DNA from 2 places in the Mycobacterium sp. SP-6446 genome. Region 2 is predicted to be linked to the other one. Evidence: riboswitches for the same ligand, from Rfam matches in the RefSeq annotation. Region 2 holds a riboswitch; the other holds the start of a gene.
The links. A riboswitch is a leader RNA that binds a small molecule or an ion and turns the genes downstream of it on or off. The one in region 2 is predicted to bind magnesium.

Region 1: it holds a riboswitch for magnesium, as region 2 does, so the genes downstream of both, A5736_RS00300 (hypothetical protein) here and A5736_RS19285 (Rv1535 family protein) in region 2, are expected to answer to the same signal.

Annotation. Positions count from the first base shown of each region.
Region 1 covers NZ_MBEM01000003.1:46,430-51,663, reverse strand. Annotated here, with positions in the region: gene A5736_RS00305 (NADP-dependent oxidoreductase) at 15-959, shown strand; gene A5736_RS00300 (hypothetical protein) at 969-1,178, opposite strand; M-box (ykoK) riboswitch at 1,381-1,554, opposite strand; gene A5736_RS00295 (O-methyltransferase) at 1,637-2,296, shown strand; gene A5736_RS00290 (acyltransferase family protein) at 2,300-4,393, opposite strand; gene A5736_RS00285 (CaiB/BaiF CoA-transferase family protein) at 4,515-5,234, opposite strand, start outside.
Region 2 covers NZ_MBEM01000215.1:4,243-9,476, forward strand. Annotated here, with positions in the region: gene A5736_RS19275 (carboxymuconolactone decarboxylase family protein) at 20-598, shown strand; gene A5736_RS19280 (nitronate monooxygenase) at 630-1,757, shown strand; M-box (ykoK) riboswitch at 1,823-2,005, shown strand; gene A5736_RS19285 (Rv1535 family protein) at 2,291-2,533, shown strand; gene ileS (isoleucine--tRNA ligase) at 2,752-5,234, shown strand, end outside.

The sequences.
Region 1 (5,234 bases), on a different contig from region 2:
CGAAGGAGGCCGAGATGACGGCTGCGACGGCGCGCGCCGTACGGTTCGACCGTTACGGGGGTCGTGACGAGTTGTATGTGGCGGACATCGACATGCCGGAGCCGGGCCCGGGCGAGGTGGTGGTGGAAGTTCGCGCGGCCGGCATCAATCCCGGCGAGGCTGGCATCCGGGTCGGGGCGATGCACGAGATGTTCCCCGCCACATTTCCGTCCGGCGAGGGCAGCGACCTTGCCGGCGTCGTGACCGCCGTAGCGCCGGGAGTCACCGAATTCGAGGTTGGCGACGAGGTGCTGGGTTTCAGTTTCCGGCGATCCAGCCATGCCACCCACACCGCGGTTCCCGTCAATCAATTGATCCGCAAACCTTCCGAATTGAGTTGGGAGGTCGCGGGTTCGCTGTACGTGGTGGGTGTGACGGCGTATGCCGCCGTCCGCGCCGTCGCGCCCCAACCGGGCGAGACGGTGGCCGTGTCGGCTGCGGCGGGCGGGGTCGGCAGCCTTGTCGTGCAACTGCTGGTCCTGCGTCAGGCGCGGGTGCTCGGCATCGCGGGACCTGGCAACGCCGACTGGCTGCGCGCACACGGCGTCGTCCCGGTCACCTATGGGGAAGGCCTGGCCGACCGACTGCGAGCGGCGGCCCCGAACGGAATCGACGCGTTCATCGACTTGTTCGGCCCGGACTACGTCCAGCTCGCGGTCGATCTCGGCGTGGCGCCCGAGCGGATCGATACCATCATCTCGTTTCAAAAGGCGGGCGAAGTCGGCGCCAAGACCGAGGGCAGCCAGGAGGCGTCGACCCCGGAAGTGCTCGCCGAAATCGCCCACCTTGTCGCCACCGGTGCCCTTGAATTCGACATCGCCGCGACCTACCCGCTGGACCGGGTCGCCGACGCCTTCGAGGAGCTCGAGCAGCGGCACACGCACGGCAAAATCGTTCTGCTGCCGAATGATTCGCGGTAGTCGAACGAACTACCGCCGATCGTCGACCGGGGGGTGGCCGCCCAACGACGCCGTGACCACCGCGATCGGCATCCGTGACACGTACAGGTTGGCCCGCTCCTGGGGAGTCAGCGCGCTGCGCGTGCGCAGCTTGTCAGCCAGCAGCCGAGCCGACCGCAGGAACGCCCGCCCGTGCCCGCGGGACCGAGCGGTAACACGGTGCGTAACAACGAAAGCCATGATTTTTCTCCTTCTGGATGCCCGATCGGCTCATGGCTCAGACGAAGAAAGCATTGCCGGAACCGGGTCGGGGCAAGAGGTATTTCGGATAGGGACTATCGTCGGGACTCATCTCGCCCTCACCTCCTCACGGCCGGGACACACGCGGGTGTCATCACATTCACCTGATCGGAAGAGGTAGTGACCGGCGCCGAGAACACCGATCGCACCCCTCTCGTCGGAGCTTTGGCACTGCACGGCGTATCCGGAACATCACCGGAAGCCACTTGGGCTCAACCCTTGGGTCCGGGAAGAGCTGTCCTGACCCGGGGCGTCTCTCGACGTTCGGGGTCAGTGGCCTGTGTCCGTGCAGACGCCTCACCTACCGAGGTGCTTGCCCGTCCATGCTGACATCGCGACCCGCCGCCCGTCAAACCCGCGCACCGAACCGGACACTTTTACGGCCTACCCTCGTGGGCATGGCCACAACTTTGCAGAACCCTCGGGTCGCGACCGTGCTCGACCGGATGTACGCCGAATCGAAAAGCCAGATGTCGCTCTTGCGTGAGCGGCGCGATCAGTTCGCCCGGCCGATGACCACCGCGGAACGCGCCGAGGCGATGAGCGAGTTCTACATCCCGGTGACCCCCGAAGCCGGCCGCCTGCTGTACGCGTTGGTGCGCGCGACGCGTCCGACCACGGTGGTCGAATTCGGGATGTCGTTCGGCATCTCGGCCCTTCATCTGGCCGCCGCGGTGCGCGACAACGGCACCGGACGAGTGGTCACCACCGAGCTCAGCGAAACCAAGATCGCCGCCGCGAAGAAAACGTTCGCCGAGACCGGCCTGGACGAGGTCATCACCATTCTCGAAGGCGATGCGCTCACCACGTTGCAGGGCCTGGACGGGCCGGTCGAGTTCGTACTGCTCGACGGTTGGAAAGATCTGTATCTGCCGGTGATCGAGCTGCTCGAACCGCGCCTGCCCACGGGTGCGTTGATCGTCGCCGACAACACCAGCGCGGCGGACACCGGGCCCTACCTCGAGCGCGTGCGCAATCCCGACAACGGCTACACCAGCTTCAATTTCCAGGTCCGCGAAAGCGACAGCATGGAAATCAGTTGTCGCACAAACGATTAACGCCTATCTCAGGGATTCCTCGAGCCACGGCGTCAGCCACTTCACGCCTTCCGGGGTGAGGTGCACGCCGTCGCTGCGCACCTTGATTCCGTCGACCTTGGCGCTATAAACACCGTCCGGACACAGCTTCTTGTTCAGGTCGAGGATCTGGACGCCCTTGTGGCGGCTAACCGTGTTGCGCAGCATCGTGTTCCACTGGTTGACCCGGTCCGGCTGGTCCTCCGGATACAGGCGGCCATCCGGCTTTTCGCCGCCGCGGCTGTAGGGGACGGTCGCCACCACCACTCGAACCCCGGGCACACTCACGATGTTCAGCGCCCGCTCGAGCTCACCGTTGAGGTACGCGTCGAAGGTCGGATCGCCGATGTGCGTCCACTGCCCCTCGTTGACCCGGTCGACGGTCTCCCAGCGGCCGATGATGAGCAGGGCGACGTCGGGCTGGTCCTGACCGACCTGCGTCGACCATCGGGTCGGCCAGGTGTCGCATTCCGGTCTTTGCTCCAGCGTTTGGCCGATATAGCGGTACGGCGTGCCGCGCACCAGGCTGCAACCGATGACGGTGTGGTCGAGGAAGGCGAATCCGGGCGTCGGCGGCAGGTAGTGCATCCAGGTCCAGCCGATCGAGTCGCCGAACACCGAAACGGTGAACGGGCGGTTGGGATCTCGAGGCCGCGGGCGAACCACACGGGGCGGCGACGGCGACACCGCCGCGACGGAGGAAACCCCCGGCGGCAAACCGGTTTCCCGTAGCGCGGGCCCGGTTCCCACCGGAACCAGAAACAAGGTGATCGCGGCGGCGCTCGCCACGGTGGCAGCCGCCAGCGGCAACAGCGGCACCCGCTCCGGTCGCCAGCGCCGGATCGGTTGCTCGATCAGCCACCACGATGCGGCGGCCACGGCCACCGTGGCGGCGCACCGGGCGGCGAACAGTGGCAGTCCTGTCCAGCCGGTGCGTTCCCCGTTGAGCGCCAAGAAGATTGGCCAGTGCCACAGATACACACCGTAGGAGATGGTGCCCAGCCACACCAACGGCGGCATGGCCAGGAGGCGGGCGACGAGGCCGCGCTGTTCCATGGCCACCGGCGCGACCACCAACACGGCCGCGATCGCGACCGCGATCAGCAGACCGTGGCGGAACTCACCGACATTGCCCGTCGCGTAGTGTGTGGCGGCCGCCAGCCCCGCCACACCGACAAACGGCAGGACCCGGGCGACGCGCCGCCCCCACCGAGTCCGGATCATGCACCAGCCCCGGTTCAGCGACGGCCAATCCCGAACCAGCAGAGCCGCCGCCGCGGAGCCGACCAGCAACGCCTGCGCGCGGGTGTCGGTGCCGAAATAGATTCGGTCACGCGTGCCCTCGGAGACGAACACGATGGCCGCCGCCGCCGAAGCCAGCGCCCCCAACGTGGCGATCACGAAGATGGCGAAGCGGACCCCGCCGACCGTCGCCCGCATGAAGTAACGCCTGGCTCGTGCCGCCAACAGCAGGGTCACCGCGATCAGCAGCACCGGCCAGACAAAGTAGTACTGCTCCTCCACCCCAAGCGACCAGGTGTGCTGCAGCGGTGAGGGCGGGGCGCCCTGCGTGAAGTAGTCGGTCTTCTGGGCCACGAACCGCCAATTCGCCATCCATAGGAACGCCGCGACAGCGTCGTCCCGCAGTCCGTTCAGGGCCTGGTAGGGAAGGAGTTCGCGGGCCGCGCCCACGGTGATCACCATCAACACCAGCGCGGGCAGCAGCCGGCGCGCACGGCGAATCCAGAAGCCGGTCAGCTCAATACGGCCGCTGCGCCTCAGCTCGTCGAGCAGCAGCGAGGTGATCAGGAAGCCGCTGAGCACGAAGAAGATGTCGACGCCGATGAACCCGCCGCTCACCCCGGGGATGCCGCCATGCCCGACCAACACCAGCGCGACCGCTATCGCGCGAAGCCCGTCCAGCGCGGGAATGCCGCTGCGCCGTTCCGGTTGATCCCAGATCGCCAGCCGACCGACCCGTCGCACCGGAGCAACCCACCGAGGGCGCCGAGCAGAACGCGCCGGTGCGGGATGCCTCCCGCCCGGCTCAGTGTCCGCTGTTAACGCGCCCTGGCCCATGCCGATGCGTCGCTGCCCCTCCTCTTGATCGCAGCCAGCCTAGTGGCGTCGCGACCGGATTCAGGAGATAGACACGCGAAGACACGCAACGGTTTCCGGTTGCGGCGGCCCCATTTCCGGGTTATGCCGGCGCGACCGGATTCGCGTCCGCGGGTGCCAGTCCGAGTTCTTCGAGCACCGCCGCGGTGTCCGCGCCCAACTCCGGAGCGGGCCCCGCGACGCGGCCCGGTGTACGGGAAAACCAGGTCGGCACGCCGGGGAATCGCACCGGGCCGTGGACCGTGTCCAGCGTCTCGAAAAAACCGACGGCGTTCAGGTGGTCGTCGTCGAACAAGGTCGCCGGGCTGGACAGCGCCGCGGCGGGTATCTGAAGTTCGCGAAAGAGGTCAAGCCATTCCTGGGTCGTTCGCTGCACCAGCGTTTCGGCCAGCAGCGCGTACACGGTGTCGATCTGGCGCGCCCGCCGCTCGAGCGTGCCGTACAGATCGCTGGCCCACGGTGGCCGCACGGCTTCCACGAACGCGGCCCAGTGCTTGTCGTTGTAGATCAACGCCGCAATGTAGCCGTCGCTGGTGCGGTACGGCCGCCGGTTGGGCGCGACCGTGCGGGGATAGACCGCCGGGCCCAGCGGCGGATCGAACATGGCGCCGTTGGCGTGTTCGACGAGCATGAACGAGGCCATCGTCTCGAACATGCCGACTTCGACCTCTTGCCCCTCGCCGGTGCGCTCGCGGTGGAACAACGCCATCATGGTGGCGTAGAGCGCGGTGAGGCCCGCGACTTTGTCGGCCAATATGGTTCCCACGTAATTGGGTTCGCCGGTCAGCTGTTCCTGCACGTA
Region 2 (5,234 bases):
TACGTGGAATGCTCACCCCATGACCACAGCCCGCGTGCCCGGACTGCCGCTCGGCGAGGCCAAAGCCGCCGCCGACGAGGCGGCCGTGCCGAACTACATGGCCGAACTGTCCATATTTCAGGTGCTGCTGAACCATCCCCAATTGGCGCGCGCCGTCAACGACCTGCTCGCCACCATGTTGTGGCACGGCGCCCTCGACTCACGGCTGCGCGAGCTCGTGATCATGCGGATCGGCTGGCTCACCGCATGCGACTACGAGTGGACGCAGCACTGGCGCGTCGCGTCGGGGCTTGGCGTGACGGCCGACGACCTGCTGGGCGTGCGCAACTGGCGCGAACACGACGGGTTCGGGCCCACCGAGCGGGCGGTGCTGGCCGCGACCGACGACGTCGTGCGCGACGGCGCGGTGAGCGCCGAGAGCTGGGCGGCGTGCGAACGCGAATTGCAAGGCGACAAAACGGTTCTCATCGAACTCGTCACCGCCATCGGTGCGTGGCGCATGGTCGCGTCGATTCTGCAGAGCCTGCAGATCCCGTTGGAGGAGGGCGTGGCCAGCTGGCCGCCGGACGGCCGCGCGCCCGGGTCCGCAATCGATTGACATATCCATCAGTAATTCCTAGCGTCGGGCGATGCGAACCAGAGTCGCCGAGCAGCTCGGCGTTGAGTTCCCGATCTGCGCCTTCAGCCACTGCCGCGACGTCGTCGCGGCGGTCACCAACGCGGGGGGATTCGGAGTCCTCGGGGCGGTCGCGCACAGCCCGCAACGGCTGGACAGCGAGCTCACCTGGATCGAGGAGCAGACCGGGGGCAAGCCCTACGGGGTCGACCTGTTGTTGCCGCCCAAGTACGTCGGAGCCGACCAGGGCGGAATCGACGCCAAACAAGTCGCCGCGCTGCTGCCCGAGGAGCACCGCGCGTTCGTCGACGACCTCCTTACCCGCTACGGCATCCCGGCGACCGCCGAGCCGCCGCGCGCGCCGTCCGGCGGCGGGCTCAACATCTCGCCCAAGGGCTACGAGCCGCTGCTCGACGTGGCATTCGGCCACGACATCCGGCTGATAGCAAGCGCGCTCGGCCCGCCCCCGGTCGACCTCGTCGAGCGCGCCCACGACCACGACGTGCTGGTGGCCGCGCTCGCGGGGACCACGCAACACGCGCGGCGGCATGCCGCCGCCGGCGTCGACCTGATCGTCGCGCAGGGCACCGAGGCCGGCGGGCACACCGGTGAGGTGGCGACCATGGTCCTGGTTCCCGAAGTGGTGGATGCGGTGTCGCCGACGCCGGTGCTCGCCGCCGGCGGGATCGCCCGGGGCCGCCAGATCGCGGCGGCGCTGGCCCTGGGGGCCGAGGGCGTGTGGTGCGGATCGGTGTGGTTGACCACCGAGGAAGCGGAAACCGCCCCGGTGGTCAAGGAGAAGTTCCTCGCCGCCAGCTCCTCGGACACCGTGCGGTCGCGGTCGATGACCGGCAAGCCCGCGCGGATGCTGCGCACGGCCTGGACCGACGAATGGGAGCGGCCCGACAGCCCCGACCCCCTCGGCATGCCGCTGCAGACTGCGCTGATCACCGAATACCAGGTGCGCATCAATCAGGCCGCCGCCCACCCGGGCGCCAAGGCGCGCGAGCTCGCCACCTACTTCGTCGGGCAGGTCGTCGGTTCACTGGACCGGGTGCGCCCGACGCGCTCGGTGGTGCTCGACATGGTCGAGGAGTTCATCGACACGATCGGGCGGCTGGAGGACCTGGTCGAGAAGTGAGCACCACGACGCGCCGGCGCACTCGCCCGAGTTTGACGGTCTTCCGCCCTTCGTGCATCATCGTGACGGCACCTCGTTAGGTGAGGCGTCTACACGAATACAGGCCACTGACCCCGAACGTCCAAAGACGCCCCGGGTCAGGACAGCTCCTCCTGGCTTAAGGGTTGAGCCCAGGTGGCTTCCGGCTCGGATTGTTTCCGGCCAGGACACGTCGTGTAGTGCCGAAGCTCTGACGAGTGGGGTGCGGATCTCCGACGGTCGTCGGTTTCTGTACTCCTTTGTGCGCGCAGGTCGTGCGGGTGGCCGCACGCATCGTTGCCGTTGAGGAGGTGAGGGACGTATGAGCTCCAGCGATAGTCCGGACCGAAGTCCGCGCTCCGTTCCGTCCCGATCCGGCCTCCGGCGCGACGCTCTCGGCTAGCCGTCGCAACGCCAATCGGCTTACCGGCCAAGCATTCTCGGATCGGAACCAGTACGGGACGGGACACGTCCATCCAGCTAGTCCTCGTTCGAATTCCGTCTAGGAGGCGACCATGACCGCAGCCCTGCCCGACGAACTGGCAACCGCGGCACCCAAGCCCGCGCTGACGGTCGTGCGCGCCGACACGCCCGTCCACGTCCCCGCGCCCAAGAAGGTGACCAGCCGCGTCGACGTGCCGATCCTCGGCCCGGGCGCCGACCCGCTGGTGAACGGCGCCGCCCGTCTGTTGAGCATTCCGCTGCGTCACGCCTACGCGGCGCTGTGGCGCGCGGGCGTGCTCGAAGTCCGCGCCTGATCCACCGGCTAGAATCGGCGCAGCGGCATCGATCCGGCCATCACCGGGGAGCCTTCGGAAGAACGGCCATTGCAGCCCAGTAGAACCGAACGGGTAGGCCCGTCATAGCCGTCACGAGCGGTCGCGCGGCAGCGCGGCAAGCGGGGTGGTACCGCGGCGCTCGCGCAGCTAGCGCGTCGTCGTCCCCGGCCTGAGAACTGGCACAGGGAGACGACGCATTGACCTACCCGAAGTTGGCCGCCGGGGCACCCGACTTCCCGGCGCTCGAACTCGAGGTCCTCGAGTACTGGGCGCGCGACGACACCTTCCGGGCCAGCATCGCCCGCCGCGACGGCGCCCCGGAGTTTGTGTTCTACGACGGCCCGCCGTTCGCCAACGGCCTGCCCCACTATGGGCACCTGCTCACCGGCTACGTGAAAGACATCGTCCCGCGTTACCACACCATGCGCGGCGCCAAGGTGGAGCGCCGCTTCGGCTGGGACACGCACGGGCTGCCCGCCGAGCTCGAAGTCGAACGTCAGCTGGGCATCACCGACAAGTCCCAGATCGACGCCATGGGGATCGCGGCGTTCAACGAGGCCTGCCGCGAATCGGTGTTGCGTTACACCGACGAATGGCAGGCGTATGTGACGCGCCAGGCCCGCTGGGTCGACTTCGACAACGACTACAAGACGCTGGACCTGTCCTACATGGAGTCGGTGATCTGGGCGTTCAAACAGCTGTGGGACAAGGGCCTGGCCTACGAGGGCTACCGGGTGCTGCCGTACTGCTGGCGCGACGAAACCCCGCTGTCCAACCACGAACTGCGGATGGACGACGACATCTACCAAAGCCGCCAGGATCCCGCGATCACCGTCGGATTCCGGGTACCCGACGGCGAATTGGCCGGCGCCTACTTGCTGGTGTGGACGACGACGCCATGGACGCTGCCGTCGAACCTCGCGGTTGCGGTCAATCCGGACGTGACCTATGTGCAGGTGAAGGCCGGCGATCGCCGCCTGGTGCTCGCCGAGGCGCGCCTGGGGGCCTACGCCCGCGAGCTGGGGGAGGAGCCTGAAGTACTCGGCACCTACCGCGGAGCCGACCTGCTCGGCACGCACTATGTGCCGCCGTTCCCGTATTTCACCGACCCAGAACCGGGACGGGCCAACGCTTTTCAGGTGCTGCCCGGCGACTTCGTGACCACCGAGGACGGCACCGGAATCGTGCACATGGCGCCGGCGTATGGCGAGGACGACATGGCCACCACCGACAAGGTGGGCATCGAACCGGTCACCCCGGTCGACTCGAAGGGCCGGTTCGACGCCACCGTCCCGGACTATCAGGGCCAGCACGTCTTCGACGCCAACGCCCAGATCATCCGCGACCTGAAGAACCAGAGTGGCCCCGCGGCCGTGAACAAGCCGATCCTGCTGCGCCACGAAACCTACGACCATCCCTACCCACACTGCTGGCGGTGCCGCAATCCGCTGATCTATCGCGCGGTGTCGTCCTGGTTCGTCGCGGTCACCGAATTCCGCGACCGGATGGTGGAACTCAATCAGCAGATCACCTGGTACCCCGAACACGTCAAGGACGGCCAGTTCGGCAAGTGGTTGCAGGGCGCCCGCGATTGGTCTATCTCGCGAAACCGCTACTGGGGCACGCCGATTCCGGTGTGGAAGTCGGACGATCCCGCCTACCCGCGCATCGACGTCTACGGAAGCCTCGACGAGCTCGAACGCGACTTCGGGGTGCGGCCCACCAACTTGCACCGGCCCTACATCGACGAGCTCACCCGGCCCAACCCCGACGACCCCACCGGTCGCAGCACGATGCGGCGGATCCCCGACGTGCTCGACGTGTGGTTCGACTCGGGCTCCATGCCGTATGCCCAGGTGCATTACCCGTTCGAAAACGGCGACTGGTTCGACGGCCACTATCCGGGCGACTTCATCGTCGAATACATCGGCCAGACTCGCGGCTGGTTCTACACGCTGCACGTGCTGGCCACCGCGCTGTTCGACCGTCCGGCGTTTAAAACCTGTGTGGCGCACGGGATTGTGCTGGGCTCCGACGGCCAGAAGATGAGCAAGTCGTTGCGCAACTACCCGGACGTCACCGAGGTGTTCGACCGTGACGGCTCCGACGCCATGCGGTGGTTCCTGATGGCGTCGCCGATCCTGCGGGGCGGCAACCTGATCGTCACCGAGCAGGGCATCCGCGAAGGCGTGCGGCAGGTCCTGCTGCCGCTGTGGAACGCCTACAGCTTCCTGGCCCTCTACGCGCCGAAAGTCGGTGCCTGGCGCACCGATTCGGCGCACGTGCTGGACCGCTACATCCTGGCCAAGCTCGCGGTGCTGCGCGACGAACTCAGCCGGTCCATGGACGTATGCGACATCTCCGGGGCCTGCGAGCAACTGCGCCAGTTCACCGAGGCACTGACGAATTGGTATGTGCGAAGGTCGCGTTCGCGATTCTGGGAAGAAGACGACGACGCGATCGACACCCTGCACACCGTGCTCGAGGTAACCGCGAGGCTCGCGGCCCCGCTACTGCCCCTGACCACCGAGATCATCTGGCGCGGGCTGACCGCGGAGCGGTCGGTGCACTTGACCGACTGGCCCCAGCCGGACGTGCTGCCCGCCGACCCGGAGCTGGTGGCCGCGATGGATCAGGTCCGCGAAGTCTGTTCGGCCGCGTCGTCGCTGCGCAAGGCCAA